One region of the Lysinibacillus parviboronicapiens genome, then DNA from elsewhere that is predicted to be linked to it. Evidence: riboswitches for the same ligand, from Rfam matches in the RefSeq annotation. Region 1 holds a riboswitch; each other region holds the start of a gene.
The links. Region 1 has a riboswitch for S-adenosylmethionine ahead of C9J31_RS02520 (MetQ/NlpA family ABC transporter substrate-binding protein). Riboswitches for the same ligand answer to the same signal wherever they lie in the genome.
Positions count from the first base shown of each region.

Region 2: it holds a riboswitch for S-adenosylmethionine, as region 1 does, so the genes downstream of both, C9J31_RS08950 (YezD family protein) here and C9J31_RS02520 (MetQ/NlpA family ABC transporter substrate-binding protein) in region 1, are expected to answer to the same signal.
Region 3: it holds a riboswitch for S-adenosylmethionine, as region 1 does, so the genes downstream of both, C9J31_RS18835 (methionine ABC transporter ATP-binding protein) here and C9J31_RS02520 (MetQ/NlpA family ABC transporter substrate-binding protein) in region 1, are expected to answer to the same signal.
Region 4: it holds a riboswitch for S-adenosylmethionine, as region 1 does, so the genes downstream of both, metK (methionine adenosyltransferase) here and C9J31_RS02520 (MetQ/NlpA family ABC transporter substrate-binding protein) in region 1, are expected to answer to the same signal.

Region 1 is NZ_CP073713.1:505,303-510,874, forward strand. Features, by position in the region: gene C9J31_RS02500 (alpha-hydroxy acid oxidase) at 1-113, opposite strand, end outside; gene C9J31_RS02505 (enoyl-CoA hydratase/isomerase family protein) at 127-906, opposite strand; gene C9J31_RS02510 (methionine ABC transporter permease) at 920-1,591, opposite strand; gene C9J31_RS02515 (methionine ABC transporter ATP-binding protein) at 1,584-2,609, opposite strand; gene C9J31_RS02520 (MetQ/NlpA family ABC transporter substrate-binding protein) at 2,673-3,503, opposite strand; SAM riboswitch class I at 3,594-3,698, opposite strand; gene C9J31_RS02525 (PPC domain-containing DNA-binding protein) at 3,905-4,408, shown strand; gene C9J31_RS02530 (pyridoxal phosphate-dependent aminotransferase) at 4,448-5,572, opposite strand, start outside.
Region 2 is NZ_CP073713.1:1,896,775-1,902,346, forward strand. Features, by position in the region: gene C9J31_RS08945 (serine hydrolase domain-containing protein) at 1-1,374, shown strand, start outside; SAM riboswitch class I at 2,009-2,104, shown strand; gene C9J31_RS08950 (YezD family protein) at 2,177-2,332, shown strand; gene C9J31_RS08955 (ECF transporter S component) at 2,522-3,091, shown strand; gene C9J31_RS08960 (YhfM domain-containing protein) at 3,207-3,557, opposite strand; gene C9J31_RS08965 (flavin reductase family protein) at 3,991-4,479, opposite strand; gene C9J31_RS08970 (nitroreductase family protein) at 4,495-5,094, opposite strand; gene C9J31_RS08975 (VOC family protein) at 5,199-5,572, shown strand, end outside.
Region 3 is NZ_CP073713.1:3,876,454-3,882,025, forward strand. Features, by position in the region: gene C9J31_RS18825 (MetQ/NlpA family ABC transporter substrate-binding protein) at 1-540, opposite strand, end outside; gene C9J31_RS18830 (methionine ABC transporter permease) at 601-1,269, opposite strand; gene C9J31_RS18835 (methionine ABC transporter ATP-binding protein) at 1,259-2,287, opposite strand; SAM riboswitch class I at 2,371-2,476, opposite strand; gene C9J31_RS18840 (thioredoxin family protein) at 2,554-2,865, opposite strand; gene C9J31_RS18845 (toprim domain-containing protein) at 2,880-3,221, opposite strand; gene gcvH (glycine cleavage system protein GcvH) at 3,318-3,698, opposite strand; gene C9J31_RS18855 (arsenate reductase family protein) at 3,780-4,136, opposite strand; gene C9J31_RS18860 (acyl-CoA dehydrogenase family protein) at 4,318-5,572, opposite strand, start outside.
Region 4 is NZ_CP073713.1:3,718,924-3,724,495, reverse strand. Features, by position in the region: gene C9J31_RS17930 (alpha/beta hydrolase) at 1-741, shown strand, start outside; gene pckA (phosphoenolpyruvate carboxykinase (ATP)) at 787-2,373, opposite strand; SAM riboswitch class I at 2,576-2,694, shown strand; gene metK (methionine adenosyltransferase) at 2,951-4,147, shown strand; gene C9J31_RS17915 (gamma carbonic anhydrase) at 4,253-4,765, opposite strand; gene C9J31_RS17910 (alpha/beta hydrolase) at 4,900-5,572, shown strand, end outside.

The sequences.
Region 1 (5,572 bases):
CCAGCATCGATTTTTTCAGCGACGGCTTTCTCTAGATCAGCAAAAGAAATAGGAAAGGGAGCTTGCGCGTTTATGTTTTTTAATAGTAAATCGCCATTTGTTGTGTTTGTCATCATTATTACCTCCTTATTTATTGAAAGTGGGCTTTCGTTTATTTAGAAATGCTTGAATACCCTCGTTGTAGTCATCAGAGCTAAATGAATCAAGAATCATTTGCGCCAGTTCTTCGCTTTCTTCGGTCTCGCCATCTACAATTGCTTGAATAATTTTTTTAATGCCCGCATTGGCAACAGATGATTTACTTAATAAAAGTTTGGCAAACTGTAATGTTGCTTCTTCAATTTGAACTGGTTCATGTAATGCTGTAATTAAGCCAATGTTTTTTCCTTCTTCAGCTGTAAAGATATTCGCTGTATATAAAATCTCTTTTGCTTTTGCAACACCAACAATATTTATCAGTCGTTTTGTACTTTCAAGGTTATAGATAATACCAATATTCGCAGCTGTAATACCAAGTTTACTTTTTGGCGTTGCTAGTCTGAAATCACAAGCATTGGCTAGCTCTAAGCCGCCTCCAATAGCTAAGCCTTGTATCATCGCAATTGTAGGCTGGGGAAATTTATAAAGTATATCAATGGCTTTCAAAGCTAAGTCGTTGTAGGCTTTCGCATGTTCAGCCGCATAACGAATATCTAAAAATTCACTAATATCAGCGCCAGAGCAAAAGGCAATGTCATTTACTCCGCGCACGATTAATACTTTTACAGAAGAATCTTCACGTAAAATTTCTAGGTTATCTACAATGGCCTGGAACATCGCTTTCGACAAGGAATTACGTTTATCAGGACGATTTAACACTAATGTAGCAATATAGCCATCTCTCTCTACATATATTTCAGTTGTCATGCGAATCCTCCTATTAGTCTTTTTTTAGTTTTGCAGCAAAGCGGTTACCAAGAGATTGAATGCTTTGGACAAGAATAATTAAAATAAAGACAGTTGCATACATCACATCTACTTCATAGCGCAAGTGACCGTAACGATATGCTAAGTCACCTAAACCACCAGCTCCAACCATACCCGCCATTGCAGTTGCCCCGATAAGACCGACTGTTGCGATAGTTAAGCCTAAAATAATAGATGGACGTGCTTCTCGTAGTAATACATGCCAAATAATATGACGACGTTTAATACCCATTGCTGTATAAGCTTCCACCACACCAGCGTCCACTTCTAAAAGCGCTGTTTCCATTAAACGAGAAATATAAGGGGCAGTATAGATGACAAGTGGTACAATGACACCTTTTACGCCAATCGTTGTCCCTACGATTATCTTCGTAAATGGAAGGATGAAGAATAGTAAAATGATGAATGGTACAGAACGGACGATATTAATGAGTAAATTGACAAGTTGATACAAAAATTTATTTTCAAAGGATTGTCCAGGGCGTGTTAAAACGATTAAAAGCCCTAAAGGAATCCCGATTAAAATGGAGAACAATAAAGAAATACTGACCATTTGGAAGGTTTCAATCATAGATTTTCCAATAATGTGTGACCAATCTGTAAAGAAGTTTTGAATGCTATCCATGTAGTTCGCCTCCCAATTCCTCAATGGTTACGCCGTTTTCTGTGAAAAACGTAAGTGCTTTTTGTACGATATGTACTTCACCGTTTAAATGGACAACGATATTACCGACAATGCCATTTTTTAATTCAATAATATTGGCTGTTAAAATGTTTGGCTGTACATCATAAATTTTGCTTACTTCGGCAAGTAAAGGTTTTCCAGTACTTTCGCCTAAAAAAGTTAAACGAATGACACTGCCTGAAACATTTAACTGTTTGATTAGCGTAGGGGATAAATTACGTTGTGAAATAGTATTTAAAAATTTTCGAGTCGTTGGATGTTGGGGTCTTGCAAAAAGCGCAATAGCAGAGCCAAACTCTACGACTTTACCAGCCTCAAGAACAGAAACGTCATCGCAAATCTTTTGTATAACATTCATTTCATGCGTAATTAGCAAAATCGTAATGCCAAGCTCACGGTTGATTTTAAGTAATAGCTCCAAAATAGCATCAGTTGTTTCAGGATCAAGTGCACTCGTTGCTTCGTCACTTAGTAAAATTTCTGGCTCTTGTGCAAGCGCGCGAGCAATCGCGACACGTTGTTTTTGACCACCTGATAATTGACTTGGATAGCTATCTAATTTCTCTGTCAGACCAACAATTTCAGCGTACTTAGCAACACGATTTTTTACTTCCGTATCGCTATAACCAAGCAACTTTAACGGTACGGCAATATTGTTATAGACCGTTGCCGTTTTTAAGAGATTAAAATGTTGGAAGATCATGCCAATCTTTTGGCGTGTGTGGCGAAGCTCATTTAATGACAGAGTTGTAATATCTACGTTATTAATGAATACTTTACCTGCTGTTGGACGTTCTAATAAATTCACGCATCGAATAAGTGTACTTTTTCCGGCACCACTATAGCCAATAACTCCATGAATTTCACCTTTTTTCACATGAAGATTAATGCCATCAACTGCTTTGACAGTACCTGTTTTTGTTTTGAATTCTTTTGATATATTTTGTAATTGAATCATATGCTATTTCTCCTTCCTAAAGGAAAAAGTTACCGTTTAGACGGTAACTTTTGTCGTGTTGTATTACCAGCTTGGAATTACAGAACCATCGAATTCTTCCTCAATAAATTTTCGTACTTCGTCCGATTGATAAGCATCAACGAATTTTTTAATCGTTGGGTCTTCTTTGTTTTCAGCACGCACAACAATGTAGTTTACATATGGAGAGTCAGTAGATTCTAAAAGAATGGAATCTGCTTTAGGATTAATGCCAGCTTCTAGTGCGAAGTTTGTGTTAATAGCCGCTACATCTACTTCACTTAATTGCTTTGGAATTTGTGCAGCCTCTAGTTCAATAAATTTTAAGTTCTTTTTGTTTTCTTCCACATCGTGAATGGACGCTGTCAAACCAGTGCCTTCTTTCAATTTGATATAGCCTGCTTCTTGCAGGACGAATAGGGCACGGGCACCGTTTGTCGGATCATTTGGCAAACCAAATGTTGCACCGTCAGGAATTTGATCTAATGATTTATATTTTTCAGAGTATACCCCCATTGGATTTAAAATTGTTTTTCCAACAGGTACTAAATCTGTATCATGGTCTTTATTAAAGGTATCTAGAAACGGTTCATGTTGATAGCTGTTGGCATCTAAATCACCTTGTGCTAATGCCGTATTCGGTAAAACGTAATCAGAGAAAGATTTTAGTTCAACCTCTAAGCCATTTTCTTGTGCTACTTTGGCAGCAACCTCTGCAATTTGTTCGTGTGGACCAGATGTTACACCAACTACGATTTTATTTTCGTTAATAGCCTCACCAGCACCTTTGCTGTCGTCTTTACTACCGCAACCAGCTAATGCCACTGCTAATGTGAGACTTGCTAAACCTACTAAAAATTTGCTTTTCTTTTTCATGAAAAATTACCTCCAAAGTTGTTTTATCGGTTTTTGAAAATAAAAAAAACTCTCTTACAAACTTAAGAGAGGCTCATGAAAAGAAGTCCTCTCTTATCTTTCAAACGAATAATCGTTTGCAGGATTTAGCACCTTCCCAAAAAGGGGGGTTGCCGAGCTTCATAGGGCCAGTCCCTCAGCTACTCTTGATAAGAGATTTATAGTATTTTTGTAAATCCGATAGAACTAATATAATTTATAGGTTATATTAAGTCAATAAATATTTTAAATATTTTATAAAATTAAATTATATTCAATAGGGTTTTTTGATGATAGAAATTGCCCGTGAAGACGATAGTGCTGGGCATGAAGTCTCTGCTAGTGATATGTGAATATAATTATTCAGGGAAAGGGGTTTTTTTATGTCTGTAAGGGTTAATTATGGAGTAGGGTCATTTGGTAGAGTTATTAGTGCACGCATCTTAATGGGAACAGATATTGTCGAGGGAATTGAGGCTGTATGTAAAGAGAATGCAATTGCGTCAGCAACAATTGTTAGCTGTATCGGTAGTTTTCAAAAAAGTAGCTTTGTTTATTTAGTGCCAGATGAGACATCAAAAATTAACGTAAGCTTTAGTGAAATCATTGAAAAGGCAGGGCCGCTAGAATTTATACAAGGTTCGGGCGTTGTCTGCAAGCGTGATGATGTATATGAAACACATTTCCATGGCTCGATGAGTGATCAATGGGGAGGTGTGTCTGGTGGCCATTTTATAAAAGGTGGCAATCCAGTCATTACCGCGGATATTGTTTTAGCGGAGGTACGGGGCGTACAGCATTTTAGACGTTTCGATGAAGAAACAGCGCATGTTCAATTTTATCCGCTAGAAGAAGGATTAGACAGCCCTCGAAAAATAAATAAATAACAAAAAACTGTCCGCACGTTGATTGGACAGTCTGTTGGTCTATTTAAATAAATTTAATTTCTCAATTCTTATTACGACTTCACGTAAACGTTCTTCGCTGACAAGTAAGCCAACGCGGACATAGCCTTCACCATACTTACCGAAGCCATTGCCAGCTGCGACAGCAATATCAGCCTTGTCGAGTAATAGCTCGGCAAATTGCTCACTTGTATATCCTACTGGGACAGGTAGCCACGCAAAGAACGAACCTTTTGGTGCTGTTACCTGCCAGCCGATTCGTTGTGCTTCCTCCACGAGAACATTGCGACGGCGTTCATAGGTTGCCCTAAGCTCTATTGCACACTCCTGTGAGGAAGTAAGTGCTATAGCTGCTGCTTGTTGAACAGCAGGGAATTGGCTACAAAATAGATGATCCTGAATAACATTAATCGCTTCAATAATTTTAGCGTTGCCAACGGCAAATCCAATACGCCAGCCGGCCATATTAAACGTCTTAGATAATGTATACATTTCAATGCCGACATCTTTTGCGCCTGCTGCTTGTAAGAAGCTAACAGGTTTATTGCCATCAAAGCCAATGGCGCCATAGGCAAAATCATGTGATACGATAATATTATGTTCTTTAGCAAAGCGAGCAGTTTCTTCAAAAAACTCTAGTGTCGCTGTACCACCAGTAGGGTTATTCGGATAGTTTAAGTAAAGTAACTTGGCACGGGCTTTTACTTCGTCTGACAAAGCCTTATAATCAGGCAAGAAGGCGTTTTCTGCAAAAAGCGGCATGACATCAAAATTTACATCACCTAGTACAACGCCTGATAAATAGTCAGGATAGCCTGGGTCAGGTAGTAGCATATAATCACCAGGATTTAAAACAGCCAGTGGTAGTTCAACAAGACCAATTTTGGTACCACCTAGAATGGCTACTTCCGTATTAGGGTCAATGTCGACATTATATTCTCGTTTGTAAAAATCAGCCGCAGCTTGACGCAATTCTGCGATACCACGAAATGGAGAGTATTTATGATGTTGTGGATTTTCGGCTGCTTGTTGTAAGGCTTTAATAATGTGTGGAGGTGTGGGCTGATCGGGATTGCCTTGTCCAAGATTAATAACATCTCGTCCTTCTGCAAGAGCCGAGTTGACTTTCTGCACAAGTGCCGCGAA
Region 2 (5,572 bases), 1.4 Mb from region 1:
GCAACACAAAGTTATGCGTTGTCAGATTCGAAATCTGCGGCAATACAAGCGTTGCTAGATGATGCCTGTCGTATATCAGGTGTGCCGGGTATGTCAATCTCAATACTTGCTGATGATGAAGTGTTCTACTTTTCTTCAGGGTATGCAGACCGTGAAAAGGGGTTGTCTGCAAGTGAAAATACACTCTATGAGTTAGCCTCGGTCAGTAAAGCTTTTACCGGTATGGGTATTATGCTGTTGGAAGAGCAAGGGCTGCTCTCCATGACTGACCCTGTCCAAAAACATTTACCTTGGTTTACGTTAAAGTATCAAGGGAAACCTGTTGATATGCAAAGCCTTACACTAAATAACTTTCTTCACCATACCAGTGGTCTAACAAATATTAGGCATACTCAAAATATTCCACAGGGCAATACACCGGATATGTTGCAAAAGACTGTAGAAATGCTCGTGGATGCTGAATTGGCGTTCCCTCCCGGTGAACAGTATAACTATGGAACCGTAAATTATGACGTATTGGGTTTGGTTATTGAGATTGTGTCGCGACAAAGTTATGAAGACTTTATGAGGGAACAGGTATTTCAGCCGTTAGGTCTTCACCAGACGTATGTTTATAAAGAAGATGCTCAAGCCACTGGACAGTTGGCACAGGGCTACCGTTCTTCCTTTTTTATGACAACTCCATTTAAAGCTCCGGATTATGCTGGGAATAAACCCGCAGGCTACATCATTTCTAATACAAAAGATATGGCGCGTTGGATGGGCATACAGATGGGTATCGTGCAGGACATACCCGAAATATTTCACACGGTTATCGAAAAATCACATAGGGGTGATATGTCTGTTTCGGCTGTCAACGATATGTATTATGCGGCAGGCTGGTCGGTAAACGCCGACCAAACAATTATAGAACATACTGGGGGCAACCCAAATTTCAGAACCGAAGTAGCCATACTGCTAAATGAACGAACAGCCGTCTGCTTGCTGAGCAACGGTGCAAATACCAATATAAACCTGGTACTAAAAGTTAAAGATATATTAGACGGCAATCTAACTCAGTCATATGAAATAAGTGGCACACAGCTTATGGATATCATTTTGTCGTCTATCACAATTATTCTTTGCCTATTGGCCGTTTTGCTATTTCTCTTAGGATTACGCAGAAGGAAAACGAATGAGCGGCAGCCAATGACAAAAAAGAGAATAATCGTAACAGTTATTTTCCTGATCGCTACGATTGCCCTGGGTATACTGTGCTGTGCTTTCGATTGGTCAACGATACTTATTTGGCAAACATATAGTGTTCTTACAGCCTTGATTTCGACAGCATTATTAACAGCAAGCATTACATGGTTTGTATACACTCACCGATAAAAACCTCGCTCCCAAAATAAGCATAATGTTAAGTAATTAAATTTCAATTTATCGGTATGCTTAATTTGAAAAACATAAGACACTTCGGTGTCTTTTTTAATATCATCGACAATTTTCCCAGTCAAACCTAATTACTATTGCTTCCACTAATCTGCTCCGTTCGTGGAAAAAGATTTTTTAAACAACTATATTATTTTTTAAATGACTTTATTGTAAATTAAACAACTTTATTATTTCTGCACACCTAGACTGAAGTATCTATATAAATCGGTTGATTTCCGCTATGAGGCAGTTCGCTGTTCGAGGGCATGGTTGCAGTCTCCTTGTCGCTATGCTTCTGTGCGGCCTTCAGCTCCCGCTATTCTTCGCAGGAAGCTTTGCTCTGTGGCGAAAGGCAAATGCCGTCTGCTATACTCGCCGCCTGTGCTCAGTTACATCATTTAGAAATGCTGACAATTGACCAAATGGTGCAAAATAAAAAAACATCCTTTCGCTTATGTAACTTTAAGTGTACGGATGTTTTTTTACAAAATGAACCATTTTACTTAATTTCTTAGTATTCATGTAGGTTTTATAATATTTATATTGACAATAGGTTTTCAGAATTATAGAATTATTTCCAAGAAACGTAATACTCTTATCAAGAGAGGTGGAGGGAACTGGCCCAATAAAGCCTCGGCAACCGACTAAAACGGTGCCAAATCCAGCAGAGTTTTCTGAGAGATAAGGGGGTCCATCGAATCATCATGATGCGTTGACCTCTTTTGTACGAAAAAAGTATGAAAAAGAAGGGGTGTATCCAATGTCTCAAACAGCTAAGATTGATGACAAGAAATTACAAGTGATTGCCGATGCAATTGAAAATCTACAATTTGGCGAAGTGCAGATTACCATTCAAGATGGTGTCATTGTGCAAATTAATCGACTTGAGAAGCAAAGATTTCCACAGAAAAAATAAAGAATAAACACAGCTGACTAGAAATCTGGAGGCCACATTATAGGCAGGGATCATCCCTCGGCTTATAGGTGGTCTTTTTTATGTCACATGAACGGTCAGGTGATCGAACAACTCACAAATGCATGGCGGATGAAAACACACGCATTGAAGTTTTATTTTATGGGTGCCAGTTGAAAAGGAGCGAGCACGTTGAAATTAAGATATATCATGAATATAGGCGTACTAAGTAGTATATCCATAGTACTGATGCTATTTAATTTTCCATTACCACCATTTCCAAATTTCCTGCAGGTAGATTTTAGTGATGTGCCCGCCTTATTAGCAGCAATGACGATGGGACCAGTTGCGGGAATTTTAGTAGAACTTTTAAAAAATATGCTGGATTGGTTATTATCAGGAAGCACAACGGGGGTACCAGTCGGGCATATTGCCAATTTTACGACAGGTGTGTTATTTATCATCCCAGTGACTTTTTTCTATTCAAAACTACAGCGTATCAAGGGGTTAATCGTTGGTTTGGTAGCAGGTACAATTGTGATGGCAGTTGGTATGAGCTTACTGAATTATGTGCTGTTCCTACCGATGTACACCTTGTTTTTAGGGATGGAGCCAGTGAAGGGGGACGCCTTAAAAGATATGATTGTTTTAGGGATTTTACCATTCAATCTAGTGAAAGGTGTCATTGTCATGATTGTGACTATGTTAGTATGCCGAAATATTGGTACTTGGATGTCTCATCAACGCACAAAATATAATTGAAGAAAGGGCATCCTTCGAAAAGGGTGCCCTTATTTCTGTTGATTTCACATGAACGGTTAGCTGATTGCTTCCATTACCATCAGTGGGACGAAGAAAGTTCCCACAGATTAAAGTTTCATTTTACATCGACTAGGTTTGTTTCAGTAAGAGCTTCGAATAACTTTTGAGAATCTTCACGATTGAGGTGGACATATTGATAGTCACCTTCTACAACTTCTAATGTGTCTTTGTTTGGACTTAGCCACACGGAGTAGAGAATGGCCTTGGCTTGGATGTTAGAATCGACGAATTGAAAAACGAATTGATAGTCAGCCTCTCTGGCCATATCAACTTTCATCTGTTCCCATTTCGCGCTATGCAGTATGTCTTTAACTGCTTTCACCTTTTTCCTTTTGGTAATTTCCTTCAAGTCCTCATATATACCCGTATCATTATGCTTTTGCACGATAATTTTTTGTTTTTCCATACCGGCGCAACTGGCAGTCATGAAGATCACCAAAACAAGAACGAGCATTTTTTTAATATGGCACATCGTTATTATCACATTCCTTTCTCTGTGTGATATAAATTGCAGCAGATTAAAGCAAATTAAAAGATCGGTCAATAGATGTTGCTATCCTGTTCCTACAGTACACTAATTTGGCATAAGCGTGTTTAGTTCTGTAAGAAATATCCCCATAAGATAGAATTCTCGCTGTGTAAGAAACTTCCTTCTATAGGCATAAAAGGAGCTACCTCAACGTGTAAATTTGAGGCAACTCCTGTTGGTTTATAAACTAAAGTGGCATATACGTTTGTTTTCTGCACGAATGCGAATCATTTGCGTAATATGATTAGTAAAATCACTTATTGTGCTTAGCATTTTACTATCGGAAAGAAATGATTGAATTGGGTCAGAACTACTCGTAAAAACTTGCAGGGATTTGACCTAAATGTCGACGATGATAGAGCAGTGGTTCTTTCTGTGCATTATCAATGGCTAAAACATGCCCAATGAATATCGTATGGTCGCCCGCATCAACTTGCTTGAAAGTTTCACATTGTAATGTGGATAATGTATCATGTAAAATCGGTAAACCGTGCGCGGAAGTAGACCAGATTGTTTGGGCAAAGCGGTCAGCAATTTTACTAGAAAACAATGTACATAAATGCGCTTGGTCACTCGCTAACATATTGACAGCGAATTTCTTGGTTGCTTGAAAATGTGAATGTAGCTGTGATTTTTTATCGAGTGACCATAAGATTAGCAGTGGGTCAATTGAAACAGATGCAAAGGAATTGACGGTTAAGCCAATCGGTTCGTTCGCGTCATTATATGCAGTAACAACTGTGACGCCTGTGGGGTAATTGCCTAAAGCTTGCTTAAATGCTGTTACGTTGTCAGTCATTTCAATCACCTCTTGTTATTTTATGATAAAAACACGCTGGTCCACCGGCACTATTTCTTTGTCGCGTGGTGCGGCAGTAGGCCCACCAAATGGCAGTTGGGCAATGAGCTGCCAGCTTGCTTTTATATGCCAAGCTGTACGCAATTCTTCCGATAATTCAGGGTAATAGTGTTGTAAGCTAGCACCATATCCCTCATGTTCAAGTGCAGTCCAAATAACATATTGAAGCATACCTGCACCTTGATGTGACCAAATAGGGAATTGGTCTTTTAATTTCGGGAATTTCTCTTGGTAACTGTCAATTACCTCATAATCTTCGAAAAATAAGACAGTACCATAGCCTTCCACAAAACCTTGAAAGCAAGCAGTTGTCGATTCAATACGCTCTAGCGTTGCATGTGCAAGCGCATTTTTTAACGCAAGCTGCCAAAATGTTTCATGCTGATCGTTCAGTAGCACGACGATTCGTCCTGTTTGTGAATTAAATGCCGATGGGGCATTTTTTACCGCTAATTCAATTACTTCTTGTAAACGTTCATCTGAAATGGGAGAAGTTTTCGATAAGCCAAAAATGGAACGTCTACCTTGAATGGCTTCGTAAAATGCAGTTGTCATAATGAGAAAAACTCCTTAACTATTCGAAAATTCTTAATATTATTTTAAACCAATAAAACTAACAGGTAAAGTATATAATTAAACAATGAAAAGGGGGAATTATCATGACTTTATATTTCGACCATTTAGTACATCAAGTTCAGTCACCTGAGAATATAAAGGATTTCTTAAATAAGCGCAATATCCACACTGTGAATGGTGGTCAGCACACCATGTGGGGAACGTATAATACGCTTAGTTATTTTGGCTTAACATATATCGAGCAAATTGCAGTTTATGAGCGAGCGCTATTTGAGGAAGCGGCGAATCTACCTTATACATTACATCATACGTTTAAGGGTGACAATGAGCGCTCCGGGTTTTCACGCATTGCTTTACGTACCACAAATATTGATGAAGAGGCGGCTCGTCTACGTGCGTTGGGACTTGAAGTTTACGGACCGGATGCTTGTAGTCGAACACGGCCAGATGGCTCGGT
Region 3 (5,572 bases), 1.5 Mb from region 1:
GTCTTTGATTTCAGCTGCTGTTTTGTCGATACCCTCTTTTAATTTAATTAAGCCTTTAGCTTCTAATAATGAAAGCATACGACCGTGGTCTGAAACAGAGTTAGAAAGTAAGATTGTTGCTCCTTCTGGAAGATCCTCAAGAGTCTTGTATTTTTTAGAATAGATTCCGATTGGTTCTATGTGGACACCGCCAGCATTGACGAAATCATACCCATTATCTTTAATTTGTAAATCTAAGTAAGGAATATGTTGGAAAAAATTTGCATCAAGATCACCAGATTCTAAATCTTGGTTAGGTAGGACGTAATCTTGGTATGGTTCAATTTTTAGATCAATACCTTGTTCGGCTAAAATTGGTTTTGCTTTTTCTAAGATGACTGCATGTGGTGTATTTGAAGCACCAATAGTTACTGTTGTATTTTCTTTATCGTCTGCTTTATCTCCAGTTGTTGAACCTGCATCTTCTTTTTTATCAGCGCCACAAGCTGCTAGAGCTAGTACAAGGACTGATAAGAATAAACCTGCTAAAAATTTCTTCATTTGTTTACACTCCCTTTTATCTTGTTAAAAATATGTTAGCGGTATGAAACCGGAATAACCTTAACGTTTGTCTGTTTTGGCTGTAATCATGTCGCCAATCCATTGAATGATAAATACTACAACTAAAATTAAAATCGTTGCCATTAATGTTACGTCCTGACGATTACGTTGGAAACCGTCTAAAAAGGCTAAGTTTCCGAGACCACCAGCACCAATAATTCCTGCCATTGCTGTATAGCCGACAAGTGCAACCGCAGTTACTGTAAGGCCTGAAATAAGTGCAGGTAAGGATTCAGGAATTAAAACTTTCCAAATAATTGTTGAAGTTTTTGCCCCCATTGAACGAGCCGCCTCAATAACGCCTCTATCAATTTCACGTAAAGCGATTAATACCATTCGTGCATAGAACGGTGCGGCACCTATGATTAGTGCCGGTAATGCTGCATCTGCCCCACGGATTGTCCCAAGTAAAAATTTCGTGAATGGGATTAATAAAATGATTAGCACGATAAATGGAATGGAGCGGAAAATATTAACGACCGACCCTGTTAAAAAGTTAACCAATTTATTAGCCCAAAGTTGGTTAGGACTTGTTAGGAATAGGATGATGCCAATGGCTAACCCAAGAATAAAGGTTACAACCGTTGAGATAGAAGTCATATATAGTGTTTCATATGTGGCTTCCCACATTTTTTCCCAGTCGACATTCGGAAAGAGACTAGTTAGCATCTGTAATCACCTCCGTTTGTACTTCCACTGTATTTAAATAACTTAATGCAGCAGTCACATTGTTCGCTGAACCATCAATTTGGACAATGAGTGTACCATATGCGCCATTTTTCGTTTGCGAGATGTTACCATGTACAATACTCATTTCAACATCAAACTGCTTCACTAGATGTGAAATAACTGGCTGCTGTGTTTTTTCTCCTACAAAGACCAGCTTGACAAGTTGGCCCGTTGGATAATTTACTTTTAGCTGTGCCATTGTTTCCTGCGTTTCTTTCGTATCTGTAATTTGAGAAACAAACTTTTTCGTGATAGCTGCTTGTGGTGCTTGGAAAACTTGTAATACTTCTCCACGTTCTACAATTTCCCCCGCCTCCATCACTGCCACACGATGACAAATTTTGCGGATGACATGCATTTCATGTGTGATTAAGACAATCGTTAACCCTAATCTTTCATTAATGTCTACAAGTAAATCAAGAATGGCATCTGTTGTCTCCGGATCCAGTGCGGATGTTGCTTCATCACATAACAATACTTCTGGATTATTCGCGAGCGCACGCGCAATCCCAACGCGCTGCTTTTGTCCACCTGAAAGTTGCGATGGGTACGCTGTATCACGTCCCTCTAAACCAACAAGGACAATCAATTCATTCACGCGCGCCTCTCGTTGCGCTTTAGGTACACCTGCAATTTCTAAAGGAAAAGCAATATTTTCCGCAACTGTTCGAGACCAAAGTAAATTGAAATGTTGAAAAATCATACTTACCTTTTGTCTAGCGTTTCGGAGCTTTTGCCCTTTAATCGATGAAAATTCTTGGTTGTTCACCGTCACCGTACCGGATGTTGGCTTTTCTAAACCGTTTAATAAACGAATCATTGTACTTTTACCAGCGCCACTATAGCCGATAATGCCAAAAATCTCACCTTTATTAATGGATAGATTGACATCTTTGACTGCTGTTAATTCGCCATTCGCGGTTTTGTACTTCTTGGTAATATTTTGAAGCTTTATCATAGCGAATACTCCTTTTCTCATATAGAAAACCCCTTCACTCACGACAAGTTGAAGGGGTCACGTACTTTATACGTTGAACCGTTCTCTCATCTTTCAAAGAAAATTTCTTTGGGTGATTTGGCACCTTTTCACTAATGTGATGGTTGCCGGGCTTCATCGGGCACTTCCCTCCGCCACTCTTCATAAGAGTTCGATATTTTATTTTTATTTAAAACTTATGCTGAAATAAAATTAATATAGTTGATACTTTACCATGCTAGTAAAGTTCAGTCAATTGGTTTTTTTAACAATTCGTATAAAAATGGTACGGATTGAAAAGCATATACCTTTTCTGTAACTTTTTCGCCATCACTTATAAGTAAACATGGTACACTTTCTATTTGGTAATCATAAGCTATTTGCTCCATAAAATTCATATTCGCTTTACCAAGCTGTAACTGTGGCAGCAATTGCTCAACAATATCCATCATTTTTGATGCGACTGCACACGTCCCACACATTGGTGTATATAAATAAAAGGCAGTTTTTTCACCAGACTGCATCGCCGCTTCCCACTGCTCTTTTGACCATTCTTCCATCTTTTCACGCAACCTTACAAAATATATTCATTATGGATGGAGAAATGCGCGCGCAGTAAAATCATCGCTAGCACTTTCCTCGGTGTCGTCTCTACTTCTTTATAGGTTGGCATCGTGCGTAAATGCTCCGCCTCTGGATAATGTCTGTCCATTAATGCCCGTAGCTTATCACCTGATGCATCTGCATCAAAAAATGTGTATAGCTCACACCCCTCATAAGGATCGAGAAGCTCTTCTAATTGATGAACACCGATTGTACCATTTGTACACAGTATAAGTACATTCTCATTCAAAATAGGTTCAATTTGAAGCTTATCCGAACGGCCTTCCACGATTAAGCATTTCCCTCCGAACATCACGACACCCCCATTTAAACATCAACCCACTATACCCTATTATATAATAAAAAACGCCGGTAATCTCCGACGTTTCCATGTGTTACAGGCTTATCATTATTCAGCAATCATTTCTTCGTATTGTTCTGCTGTCATAAGTTTTTCAATTTCTGATGTGTCAGCAGGCTCTACAACGATCATCCATGCTTTTTCATATGGTGATTCATTTACGAATTCCGGGCTATCTTCTAAATCAGCATTTACTTCAACTACTTTACCTGAAATAGGCGCGTATAATTCAGAAACAGTTTTTACTGATTCTACACTACCGAATGGATCATCTGTTTTGATTTCGTCGCCAACTTGTGGAAGCTCAACGAAAACGATATCTCCAAGTTCAGATTGTGCGAAGTGTGAAATACCGATACGTACTTTACCATCTTCTACTTTTACCCATTCATGTTCTTCAGAGTATCGTAAGTCTTTAGGTGTGCTCATGCAAAAAACCCCTCCATAAATATGTAATATATTCACTATCAGTGTGCCATACTTCTCCCATAAAAACAAGGATAAAAGCGGTTATTTCCAAGCATGCTCAAATTCGGATTCTTTAAACCCTAATGTCACTTTTTCTCCATCAGTAACGATTGGTCGTTTAATCAGCATACCATCTGATGCAAGTAGTGTCAGTTGCTCTTCTTCCGACATTTCAGCAAGTCTATCCTTCAAGCCAAGCTCGCGATATTTCATACCAGAAGTATTAAAAAATTTCTTCAATGGTTGCCCACTTGCTTGCCAAAAGCTCTCTAATTGTTCCTTTGTTGGTGGTTGTTCCACGATGTGTACCTCTTCAAATGAAACACCATTGTCAGTTAACCATTTTTGTGCTTTTTTACATGTCGTACATTTTGGATAATGGATAAATTGAATCGTCATATGTAGGCTCCTCTACAGTCATTTTCTGTAGTATACCATCATAGCTGTCATGAACCAAAATGAAACCTTTTGAGAAGTTCTATCCGTCACTTTTGTCGTTCTATCCATCACTTTCGCGATTCTATCCGCTTCACGCAAAAAACTAGCTACCTTATAACGAGTAGCTAGTTCATGAGATATTCTAGACGATGAATTTTTCAGCTTCAATTAGTTTAACAGAAGCTTCACGTTTCTTCGCAATTAGGTTATAAGGATTGTTACGCGTTAGCTTACGTAACGCAGACAATGTCATGCGGGCAGCATCTCCATCCGCTGAAGCAAGAATTGTATCTTTCGCTTCTTTTTCTATTTCTGCAAAGGCCTCTTGGCAGAAGATTTGTGTATAGAGAAGTTTTTGATGTGCTTTGTCTACTCCGTCACGTGCAATGGCCTTTTCTGTGCGTAATACAACTGATTCCATTGCAAATAGTTGGTTAGCAATGTTGGCGATATTCACAAGCACTTCTTGCTCTTGATCGAGTTTTGCACCGAAGCGTTGTGCAGCCATACCAGCAGCTAACACAGCAATTTTCTTCGCATTTTTCACAAGATATTTCTCTTGTGCTAAAGCTTCCGTGCCCACTTCTTCAGGCATTAACATCAGCAACTCTTGCTGTAAGTTTTGCGCCACTTGCAGTAAAGGAAGCTCACCTTTTAATGCTTTTTTCATGAATGTACCAGGCACAATCATACGATTAATTTCATTTGTTCCTTCGAAAATACGGTTAATACGTGAGTCGCGGTAAATACGCTCTACTTCATACTCTGCCATAAAGCCATAGCCACCGTGTAATTGCACCGCTTCATCTGCAATGTAATCTAATGTTTCTGAACCGAAAACTTTTGCAATAGAACATTCAATTGCATATTCAGCAATGGCATCTGCAATCACTTTTCCTTGCTTTTGTTCTTCAGGACTTAACATGCTTAAACGATCTTCGAATAATCCTACTGTACGATAATTTAAGGATTCTGACGCATATAATTGAGACGCCATAGTTGATAATTTTTCTTTTGTTAAGTTGAAGTCAGATAGCTTCGTTTTGAATTGCTGACGTTGATTTGTATACTGAATGGCAAGCTCTAAAGCACGTTTTGATCCACCAATTGTGCCAACACCTAATTTATAACGACCGATGTTTAAGATATTGAATGCAATCACATGGCCACGACCCACTTCACCTAACAAGTTTTCAACAGGTACTTCTGCATCTTCAAGTACTAGTGTACGAGTTGAAGATGATTTAATGCCCATTTTCTTCTCTTCGGGACCAACCGAAACACCACTATATGCACGTTCTACGATAAATGCCGAGAATTTATCGCCATCGATTTTTGCATAAACAACAAATACATCAGCAAAACCAGCGTTTGTAATCCATTGTTTTTCACCGTTT
Region 4 (5,572 bases), 1.6 Mb from region 1:
TTAACTGGACATCAGCATAATTTTTATCATTTAGTTCAGTTGTTAAAAGCAGACTTTAAAACGGTATCTGTGGATTTGGCAGGGCGAGGGGAAAGTGACCCATCAGAAACGAGTTCTGTATTACAACATGCTAAAGATGTATCCATATTACTAGAAAAACTAGCAATCAACGAGCCGATACTTATCGGACATTCAATGGGTGCATTTATCACATCGATTATTGCTAGTGAGCATCCACATGTGAAAGGAGTAATTTACTTAGACGGGGCATGTAAAATTGACCCTGCACTTAGTGCAATACTACAGCCCTCACTTGGTAGACTGCACAAAACGTATTTGTCTAAGGACCAGTACTTACAAGAAATGCAGCAATTATATACAATGTTAGGTATCACATGGTCTGAAGAGATTGAGCAAGCGGTGTTGTACGAGGTTGTCGAGATAGATGGTATTTGGAAGAGTAGAATGCATGTCCAAAATATAAATGAAGATTTGCAAGGTTTTGCAGATTATGATCCGAAGGCAATAGCAGAAAAAGTTGCGAGTCCTGTGCTTTTAGTGATGGCGACCGGTGCAATTGGCCCATTACCTGCATTGTTTGCAGAACCGCTATTTCAAGATACAGTGAACTATACAAAAAATATTCAAACGTTTGTAACATCGAGCAATCATTATTCCATGGTAGGCGATCAACAGCCAGATATGAATCAGGCTATTTATGATTTTGTGAGATCGTTATAAGGAAAAAGAGGAGACGAATGTATTCGTCTCCTCTTGGCGTCTAACTTATTTTAATGGACCACCAAGTTTAGTGATGGCTTCAGATACGTTCGAAAATTTCTTGAAGTTGTCGTTGAATAGGCCAGCAAGTTCAGCTGCTTTTTTATCATAAGCCGCTTTATCAGCCCATGCTTCGCGTGGGTTAAGCACTTCTGTTGGAACACCTTCAACAGTTGTTGGGATGTGTAAACCAAATACAGCATCTTGAATTGTTTCTACGTTGTTTAACTTCCCATCGATTGCAGCGCGTACCATTGTACGAGTGTACGAAAGTTTCATACGACTACCAGTGCCATATTCGCCACCAGTCCAACCAGTGTTTACAAGGAATACTTGTGCACCGTGCTCATCGATTTTTTGACCTAACATTTCAGCATACACAGTTGCTGGAAGTGGAAGGAATGGAGAACCGAAGCATGTAGAGAATACTGGTTCTGGTTCTGTTACACCACGTTCTGTACCAGCAAGCTTTGAAGTGAAACCACTTAAGAAGTGATACATTGCTTGTTCTTTTGTTAATTTACTGATTGGAGGTAATACGCCAAATGCATCAGCTGTTAAGAAGACGATTGTTTTTGGATGACCTGCAACAGAAGGATCAACAATATTTTCGATGTATTGGATCGGATAAGCAACACGAGTATTTTCTGTTAAAGAACCGTCATCATAGTCACATACGCGAGTCTCTGGATCAACTGCTACGTTTTCTAACACAGAGCCAAAGCGAATAGCACTGTAGATTTCTGGTTCGTTTTCAGCAGAAAGGTTGATTGTTTTTGCATAGCAACCGCCTTCGATGTTGAATACGCCATTATCAGACCAACCATGTTCATCGTCACCGATTAATTTGCGGTCAGCGTCAGCTGATAATGTTGTTTTACCAGTGCCAGATAATCCGAAGAATAATGCTACATCGCCTGCTTCACCAACGTTTGCTGAACAATGCATTGACAGGATATTTTGTTCTGGTAATAAGTAGTTCATAATACCAAAAATAGATTTTTTCATTTCACCAGCATACTCAGTACCACCGATAAGGATGATTTTCTTTTCAAGAGACACGATGATGAATGTTTCAGAAGATGTGCCATCAACTGCAGGATCTGCTTTGAAGTTTGGCGCAGAAATGACTGTGAAGTCAGCAACATGCGAAGCTAATTCTTCTTTTGTTGGACGGATAAATAATTGATGAGCGAAAAGGTTGTGCCAAGCGTACTCATTAATTACTTGGATGCTTAGTTGTGAGTCTTTGTCAGCACCCGCATATCCTTTGAATACGAATAATTCGTCACGTTCTTTTAAATACTTCACAACTTTTACATATAAGTTGTCAAAGACTTCTGACGAAATTGGTTGATTTACTTTACCCCAGTCAATTTTATCTTTTGTATCTGCTTCTTCTACCATATATTTATCTTTAGGTGAACGACCAGTGTATTTACCAGTTTCTGCACGCACTGCGCCATCTACTGTTAACATTGCTTCACCACGAGATGTAGCTTTTTCAACTAATTGTGGTACTGAAAGTTGAACGTTAATGTTCCCGCCGCTTAATAATTCCTTCAGTTCGTTTGCAATTTCTACTGAATTCATCGATTAAATACCATCCTTTTTTATAGTATTCCCTTGTGTTCGAGGGAGTATTTCTTAATTTCAAAAATAGTATAACACAATTGCTTAAATAATCTATACTAATTCAGAAATTATTTTTGCGATTTTATTACTTTTCAATAAAACGACATAAAACGATTGACAACGTTCGACCTTTTACGTAAGATGAGAAATTGAACGGATACTCTTATCCCGAGCTGGTGGAGGGTCAGGCCCTGTGAAACCCGGCAACCTGCATGCATTATTTCACGACATGCGTTGGTGCCAACCTGATGCAAGGGGACAACCCTTGAACGATAAGAGTGAAAGGTTACGAAGTCATTATTCCTTTCCTCATGTAAAGTACACGTGAGAAAAGGATTTTTTTATTTGTAAAAATGAATGTAAAGGTAAGTATATGCACTTCTTTCCTTATTATAATGACGGATCTTTCTAAATCCTCGTGTTAAAAGCAGCAACGGCTTGAAGTTCAATCCTTTAGGAGCGAACTTGACATGGGTAATGAGTACCGTATTAATTTCGCAAATACTATTTGTAAGAGTAATAGGAGGAAAACCAAATGACAAACCGTCGACTGTTTACATCAGAGAGTGTAACAGAAGGACATCCAGATAAAATTTGTGATCAGATTTCGGATGCCATTTTAGATGCAATTTTAGCAGAAGATCCAAATGCACGTGTAGCGTGTGAAACAACTGTAACAACAGGGTTAGTATTAGTAGCAGGAGAGATTACTACTTCTACTTATGTAGATATTAAAGGCATTGTCCGCGATACAGTCGCTGAAATCGGCTATACACGTGGAAAATATGGTTTTGATGCTGAAAACTTAGCAGTACTAGTGGCGATTGGTGAGCAGTCACCAGATATTGCACTAGGTGTTGACCAAGCATTAGAAGCACGTGAAGGCTCTATGACAGATGCAGACATCGAAGCGATTGGAGCAGGTGACCAAGGCTTAATGTTCGGGTATGCTTGTAACGAAACGCCGGAACTGATGCCATTACCAATTAGTTTAGCGCATAAATTGTCTCGCCGTTTAACAGAAGTACGCAAATCAGGTGAATTAGCATATTTACGTCCCGATGGTAAAACACAAGTGACGATTGAATATGATGAAAATAATGTGCCAGTTCGTGTGGATACAATTGTTATTTCAACACAGCATGATGAAGAAGCAACACTTGAACAAATTCAAGCAGATTTAAAAGAATTAGTAATTGCCCCAGTAGTTCCGAGTGAATTACTTGATGGAAATACGAAATATTTCATCAACCCAACAGGCCGTTTCGTAATCGGCGGACCAAAAGGTGATGCAGGTCTTACTGGCCGTAAAATCATCGTTGATACATACGGTGGTTATGCTCGTCATGGTGGTGGCGCATTTTCTGGTAAGGATGCAACAAAAGTCGATCGTTCAGCAGCATATGCAGCACGTTACGTAGCGAAAAACATTGTTGCAGCCGGCTTAGCAGATCGTGTTGAAGTACAGCTGGCCTATGCTATTGGTGTAGCACAGCCGGTATCTATTGCAGTGGACACGTTTGGTACAGGGAAAGTAAAAGAAAACGAAATCGTTAGATGGGTGCGCGAACTATTCGATTTACGTCCAGCAGGTATCATTAAAATGCTTGATTTACGTCGCCCAATCTACAAACAAACTGCTGCTTATGGTCACTTTGGTCGTACAGATTTAAACGTGCCTTGGGAAAATACAGACAAGGCTGATGCATTAAGAGAGAAAGCTAGTCTATAAGTCGCTTTTCAAAAAAGCATTGTTATGTTTTCATAAAGATATACTTTCTAATTAAAAGAAAGGGGACTAAGAATATTTCTTAGACCCCTTCTTTTTCATTAGCAATCATTTTTGCAAGGATTTGTAATATTGCCCTTTTTCTGCGTATTCGCGAACGATGCGTTCCATATCTTTTATATCTTCGGCATTTAATTCACGGACAACTTTTGCCGGACGTCCTAATGCTAAGCTATTAGGAGGAATGACTTTACCTGGAGGTACAAGACTGCCTGCACCAATGAATGCACCCTCTCCGATTTCTGCTCCATCTAAAATAATTGAGCCCATTCCTATCAAGGCATTTTTTCGAATCGTACAACTATGTAAAGTGACTTGGTGCCCAACTGTTACTTCATCTTCAATAATCAATGGATATTTTGGACTTTGGTGTAAGCAACAAAGATCTTGTATACTTACACGTTTACCAATAATTGTAGGAGATACATCGCCTCGAATTACAGTATTAAACCATATTGTCGTTTCAGCACCTATCGTAACGTCGCCAGTAACGGTCGCATAGTCGGCAATAAAAACAGATGGATCGATTGTTGGTGTTTTATCTTTAAAAGGATAGATCATAGAAATCGCCTCTTTTCTTTCTTTGATGTAGTATTATCGTATCAAATACGCAACTTATTGGAAATATAAAATTAAAATGTGCAAGATATTTAGTTATAATTAATATGTAACTATTTTTTAGGAGGACTATGTGAATGTGGAAATGGGAAGCTGATGGACATGCGAAAGCTGTAATAGCTATACTTCATGGTGCTTATGAAAATCACCGCTGGTACGCATGGCTTATAGAAAAACTTAGAATGGAAGGCTTCCACGTAGTCATGGGGGATTTACCAAATCATGGCGCCAAGGCAAAACTTTCGCGTGTCCATGATGAAGACTTTAAAGAATATAATAAATATACAAGGAATCTAATTGAAAATGCCTTTTCATATGATTTGCCCGTATTTTTAATAGGACATGGCTTAGGTGCAACATTAGTATTACATACGGTGCACAAAAGAAAATATGAATGTGCAGGCATTGTTTTAACATCACCTTGGCTGCATTTAAAATTATTGCCTGGCAAAATGTCAAATGCTTTAACAAGCCTAAGTGCTTTAACGGCTAATGTCAAAATGACACATGATATTACATTTGAAAAATTGACACGTAATGTGGAAGGTAGAAATGAAATGAAGGATGAATTTCCGTTCAAATCAGTCGTATCAGTAAAATGGTATCGTGAATTACAATATATGATGCGTAATTTAGTCATTATGACCAAGGCGGAATTTCCCAATATGCCGATGCTTGTTATGACTGGAGAAAAGGACGGCATTACGGAAACGAGACAGACGCGTAATTGGCTACATCAACAGGAATTCA